2 regions of the Massilia sp. DD77 genome follow, and region 2 is predicted to be linked to the other one. Evidence: predicted binding sites of a transcription regulator. Region 2 holds the regulator's gene; the other holds the start of a gene.
What was found. Region 2 encodes HrcA, which represses chaperone genes, less so after heat shock. Its sites were predicted from a motif close to TTAGCACTCNNNNNNNNNGAGTGCTAA; they were not measured.

Region 1 (3,167 bases), on a different contig from region 2:
GTCTTCAGGATGCCGCGGATGTTGTTGACCACCAGGGTCGCCAGGGCTTCGCCTTCGATGTCTTCGGCGACGATCACCAGCGGACGGCCGGCCTTGGCCACTTGCTCCAGCACCGGCAGCAGGTCGCGGATGTTCGAGATCTTCTTGTCGCACAGCAGGACGAATGGGTTCTCGTGCACGGCGACTTGCTTGTCCGGGTTGTTGATGAAGTAAGGCGACAGGTAGCCGCGGTCGAACTGCATGCCTTCCACGATGTCCAGCTCGTCGTTCAGCGACTTGCCGTCTTCGACGGTGATGACGCCTTCCTTGCCGACTTTTTCCATCGCTTCGGCGATGCGCTCGCCGATCGAGGTTTCCGAGTTGGCCGAGATGGCGCCAACCTGGGCGATTTCCTTCGAGGTGGTGGTCGGCTTGGCGATCTTCTTGAGTTCTTCGACGGTGGCTGCGACGGCCTTGTCGATGCCGCGCTTCAGGTCCATCGGGTTCATGCCGGCGGCAACGAACTTCATGCCTTCGCGGACGATGGCTTGTGCCAGCACGGTCGCGGTGGTGGTGCCGTCGCCGGCGTTGTCGCTGGTCTTCGAAGCGACTTCCTTGACCATCTGCGCGCCCATGTTCATGAGCTTGTCTTTCAGTTCGATCTCTTTGGCGACCGAGACGCCGTCCTTGGTCACGGTCGGGGCGCCGAACGAGCGCTCCAGCACGACGTTGCGGCCTTTCGGGCCCAGGGTGACCTTGACCGCGTTGGCCAGGATGTTGACGCCTTCAACCATTTTTGCGCGCGCTGCGTCGCCAAACACTACTTCTTTAGCTGCCATGTTCTGTATCTCCGAATGAATTCGTGAATGGTTCTAGGAATTACTGGGCCACGACGGCCATGATGTCTTCTTCGCGCATCACCAGCAGCTCTTCGCCGTTGACCTTGACGGCCTGGCCGGAGTACTTGCCGAACAGCACGCGGTCGCCGACCTTCACTTCCAGCGGACGGACCTGGCCGTTATCCTGCACCTTGCCGTTACCGATGGCGAGCACCTCACCCTGGTCTGGCTTCTCGGCGGCTGCATCAGGGATGATGAGGCCGGATGCAGTTTTGGTTTCCTGGTCGAGACGCTTCACGATTACGCGATCGTGCAGAGGACGAAGGTTCATGCAAAACTCCTTATATTTCAGTGGTTTGACTAGCTATCAATTGCCGCCGCATCCAGGTTTTCCCCAGCTTGCGTCGGCTGCAAAGAGTTGTTAGCACTCTCTACTAACGAGTGCTAATTATAGGGACGATAAGTACCCATTTCAAGCCACAGTGTGGCTTGTTTAACTGATCTTTTTGCGATATCACAATTTAATGGAGGGATTGCCCCTCTGGCGGGGCAGTGGCGGCCTGACCAGCGGGGCAGGGTACACCCCCGTGGGGTTTCACGCCGCACGGGTGCCAGTTGCCATTTTCACAGCGATTCGGTTGACTGAAAATCCATCTCGGTCCTATAGTGTCGAATGATTTCCGAATTCCAAGACCTCTCAGACAAAATCGACCGGCTCGCCCAGCTGACCCAGTCTTTGCGCGCCGAGAATTACCTGCTGCGCCAGGCCAACCACTTGCTGAGCGTCGAGAACGTCTCCTTCAGGGACCGCCTGCTGGAGGCCCAGCGCCGGCTCGAGGCCCTGATCGGACAGCTGCCGCCGCCGCCCGGCGGGGACGGCGAAGGCGCCGCCGACGAGAGCGAGGCCACCCAATGATCCATCTCGACGTCACCATCATGGGCCAGCCCTACCGCCTGGCCTGCCGCGAAGGCGAGGAGCGCACCTTGCGCGAAGCGGTCCATTACCTCGACGGCAAGATGTGCGCGCTGCGCGACTCGGGCAAGGTCAAGGGCACCGACCGTATCGCGGTCATGGCGGCCTTGTCGGTCGCGGCCGAATTCCTGTCGGTGAAGTCGCCCCAGGGTCCGCTGTCGGACATGTCCATCCTCGAAGTCAAGCAGAAACTGGAAGCGATGCACACGGTGTTGGACAAGGCCTTGTCGCCGCAGGAAAATCTGTCTTGACGGCCGAAACCGTTTGACATGCCCGGCCAAGGGAGTAAACTGCGCTCTACCCTGCGGTGTTCGAGATTTGCCATATATTCCTTGAACCATTCTTACGCATAGGTTGTGGAACACGTTCGATGGGCGTGAGCGTCGCTAGTCCGACGAACCCGAAATTGATCTGACCGCGACCACCTTGAACCGTTCTGGTTCGGGATGCCGGCAGAAACGGCACAGGCGGGGCACAGATACAGGCGGTTGCGCACTTCGGTTCGCAACCGTTTTTTTTTGCGCGTCGTCCCGGCGCGCTTTGTTTTGTATGCGCCATTCCTGGCGCGCTTTGTTTGATTTGTTGTGGAGGCGCGATGCGCTATTGGCTGATGAAATCCGAACCCGACGAGGTCAGCTTCGACGACCTGCTGGCCGCGCCGCAGCGGACGCTGGCCTGGTTCGGCGTGCGTAACTACCAGGCGCGCAACTTCATGCGCGACGCCATGTCGGTCGGCGACGGCGTCCTGTTCTACCACTCCAGCTGCGCGGTCCCCGGCGTGGCGGGCATCGCCGAAGTCGCGAGCACCCCGTATCCGGACGCGAGCCAGTTCGACCCGGCCAGCAAGTACCACGACCCCAAGGCGAAGCAGGAAGAACCGCGCTGGATCTCGGTCGACGTGCGCGCCGTGGAACAGGGGCGCTACCTGCCGCTGTCCGAGCTGCGCGCCATTCCCGCGCTGGAGGACATGGTCCTGCTGCAGAAGGGCAGCCGCCTGTCGATCTCGCCGGTCACGGCGCAGGAGTGGAACACCATTGTCGCCCTGGTGCGCGGCAAGGGAGCGTGATGGACATTCCGCTGATCCTCGTCCTGCTCGCGATGGGCGCCTTCGGCGGCTTCGCCGCCGGCCTGCTCGGCATCGGCGGCGGCATGGTGCTGGTCCCCTTCATCACGATGATCTTCAGCGCGCGCGGCATCGCGCCCGAGCTGGTGGTGCACATGGCGATCGCGACCTCGCTCGCCACCATCCTGTTTACCTCGCTGTCCTCGATGCGGGCGCACCACGCCCACGGCGCGATCCTGTGGCCGGTGGTGAAGCTGCTGGCGCCCGGCATCCTGGTGGGCTCCTGGATCGGTCCCTGGATCGGCAAGCAGAT
Region 2 (3,167 bases):
ACGCTGCCGCCCAGGTCGTGTTTCTTGAAGGTGCAGGCGACATCCACGCGGTTGGTCGAGAACACCGCGCGCCCGGTAGGGGCGATGACCTGGCAGCTTTCCACGTTGTCCGGCTTGCTCTTGACCTCGACGTTGTACTTGGAGTCGGTTTCCACCAGGTTCGGGAAGAACCAGTTGCCGACGCCGCTGGTGGTCGGGACGACCGCGTAGTCCGAGCCGCCGTTGTTGGTCAGCACCAGGCCGGTCTTGGTCACGCCGGAAAAGCTGCCGCCAATGGCAAGCTGGCCATCGTCGCCGCCGCCGCAGGCGGTCAGCGCGAGCGTGCAAGCCAGCACGGCGCCGGCACGCAGATTGGAACTCTTCATGTACTTACTCCACAATATTCGGACGGGAAAGCGCGTTGCGCGGATAGATAGACAAAATCGCCCAACATTTTAGTCCATTTGGCAAGCTGCTGGTCCATTTGCCTTTGTATCGGGGTGTAACGACGTCTGTATGCGATTGATTTTCAAGGAGCGGCTCGTTATGCTTGGGGCGACACCTGCAACCCGCGCACCATGACAAAACCCTGGCCAAAAGCCGTTCTGTTCGATCTCGACGACACCTTGTGGCCGATCGCGCCCGTCATCATCGAAGCGGAGAAGATCCTCTATGCCTGGCTGGCCGAGCATGCGCCCCGCGTGGCGCAGCAATACACGATCGAAACCTTGCGCCAGGCGCGCCTGGAACTGCTGGCCAGCCGCCCCGAATTCCAGCTCGACCTGGGCGCGCTGCGCCGCGCCGGCCTGATCGCCGCCTTCGAGCAGGCGGGCGAGGATACCACCAAGGTCGAGCTTGCCATGGTCGAATTCTTTGCTGCGCGCAATGCCGTGATTCCCTACGACGATGTGGTGCCCGGCCTGCTGCGCCTGAAGAGCCGGGTGCTGATCGGCTCCGTGACGAACGGCAACGCCGACCTGGAGACCATCGGCCTGGCGCGCCACTTCCAGGCCTCGGTGGCCGCCCACCAGTTCGGCAAGGCCAAGCCCGCTCCCGAGATCTTCCAGGCCGCTTGCGCAGCGCTCGGCGTGCGATTTTCCGAGGCCGTGTACGTGGGCGACGACCTGCTGCTCGACGTCCAGGGCGCCCAGCGCGCCGGCCTGCGCGCCGTCTGGATGAACCGGGTCGGCAAGCGCAACCCGATACCTCATCTGGTGGAGCCCGACGCCGAAGTGACGAGCCTGGACGAACTCATCGACTGGCTCAAGCGCGAACATGCCTGAAACCGGTTTGAGCAGGCGCATGCCTCGCCTTGCGCAGGCTTGCAGTTGCGGCGCCGCGTCCCCACCTATTTATAATATAGGCAGCAACTCTTTTGCTTCCAGGAATCATGCAACTCGATAACCGTGCCCAAACCCTGCTCAAAGCGCTGGTCGAACGCTATATCGCCGACGGCCAGCCGGTAGGCTCGCGCGCGCTGTCGAAGATCTCCGGCCTGGACCTGTCGCCGGCCACGATCCGCAACATCATGGCGGACCTCGAGGAGATGGGCTACGTGGCCAGTCCGCATACCTCGGCCGGCCGCATCCCGACGCCGCGCGGCTACCGCCTGTTCGTGGATACCCTGCTGACGGTACGGCATCTCGACGAGCAGACCGTCGCCGCCGAGCGCATGCGCCTGCCGGTGCAGCAGCCGCAGAAGATCATCGCCAACGCCGCCCAGATGCTGTCCTCGCTGTCGCAGTTCGCCGGCGTGGTGCAAAGCCCGCGCCGCGAATCGGTGTTCCAGCAGATCGAATTCCTGCGCCTGTCCGAGAAGCGCATCCTGCTGGTGATCGTCGACCCGCGCGGCGATGTGCAGAACCGCCTGCTCCTGACCGACGTCGACTACACGCCCGGCCAGCTGACCCAGTCGGCCAACTACCTGAACCAGAACTATGCCGGCCTGACCTTCGACGAGGTGCGCGCCCGCCTGACCGGCGAACTGCGCCAGCTGCGCGACGACATGGGCAGCCTGATGCAGGCCGCGGTGGAGGCGGGCAGCGAGGCGATGGCCGAGGGCGACGACATGGTGATCTCGGGCGAGCGCAACCTGCTGTCGGTGTCCGACCTCTCCTCCAACATGAGCTCGCTGCGCCAGATGTTCGAGATGTTCGAGCAGAAGACCGGCTTGATGCAGCTGCTGGACGTGTCCAGCAAGGCGGGCGGGGTGCAGATCTTCATCGGCGGCGAGTCGAAGCTGGTGCCGATGGACGAGATGAGCGTGGTGACGGCGCCCTACGAGGTGAACGGGCGGATCGTGGGGACCTTGGGGGTGATCGGGCCGACGCGGATGGCGTATGAGCGGGTGATTCCGATTGTGGATATCACGGCGAAGCTGCTGTCCAACGCGCTCAGTCAGCCGTAAAAAAAAGCACGCGTCCGCGGCGTGCTTTTAACTTGGGTTCTCGCCTGCGCAGGGAGTCATAGCCGCCAGTGGCGGGTATGACGGTTTTTAGGTCGGTGGCAGGGAGCGCCGATCGTAGTCGGCTCCTTTAGAACGTCATCCCCGCGAAGGCGGGGACCCAAGTTCGTCGATCAGCCGGCAACGCATCCTTGCACCGCACGCCGTATTTACTGCTTCCTCGGGCAATTCACCTTCACGCAATTCCCATAAATCGCCAGCGCATGCTCGGCGATCTTGAACCCGCGCTCGGTCGCCACCTTGTGCTGGCGCGATTCGATCTCTTCGTCGTAGAACTCCTCGACATGCCCGCAATCCAGGCACACCAGGTGGTCGTGGTGGGAGCCGGCGTTCAGCTCGTAGATCGCCTTGCCGGTTTCGAAGTGGTTGCGGTTGAGCAGCCCGGCCTGCTCGAACTGGGTCAGGACCCGGTAGACGGTCGCCAGGCCCACGTCCATGTTATCGGCCAGCAGGATCTTGTAGACGTCTTCCGCCGTCAGGTGCCGCACTTCGCTGTTCTGGAAGATTTCCAGGATTTTCAGTCGCGGCAGGGTAGCCTTCAGGCCGCTGGCCTTCAGGTCGGAGGGGTTGTTACTCATGTTTGTTGCTCGTAGTTTGGCGGAGTGCTTTATGATATAGCGTTTTGGAGCTCCCGCTCAAACGTTTTGAGGTTATCTATGCGCGTCAACCATGCCGTTTTTCATCGATCCTCCGCCAGGACTGCGCTTCTTGCAGGCCTCGCGTG

Region 1: a site for HrcA is predicted at 1,240-1,266, ahead of groES (co-chaperone GroES). Genes of this name have one in related genera too.

The regions. Positions count from the first base shown of each region.
Region 1 covers NZ_JBAMDH010000043.1:9,192-12,358, reverse strand. Annotated here, with positions in the region: gene groL (chaperonin GroEL) at 1-818, opposite strand, end outside; gene groES (co-chaperone GroES) at 859-1,149, opposite strand; gene V7778_RS21745 (hypothetical protein) at 1,492-1,734, shown strand; gene V7778_RS21740 (cell division protein ZapA) at 1,731-2,042, shown strand; RNA gene ssrS (6S RNA) at 2,088-2,269, shown strand; gene V7778_RS21730 (EVE domain-containing protein) at 2,387-2,857, shown strand; gene V7778_RS21725 (sulfite exporter TauE/SafE family protein) at 2,857-3,167, shown strand, end outside.
Region 2 covers NZ_JBAMDH010000010.1:1,344-4,510, forward strand. Annotated here, with positions in the region: gene V7778_RS07315 (hypothetical protein) at 1-365, opposite strand, end outside; gene V7778_RS07320 (HAD family hydrolase) at 558-1,262, shown strand; gene hrcA (heat-inducible transcriptional repressor HrcA) at 1,370-2,386, shown strand; gene fur (ferric iron uptake transcriptional regulator) at 2,593-3,021, opposite strand.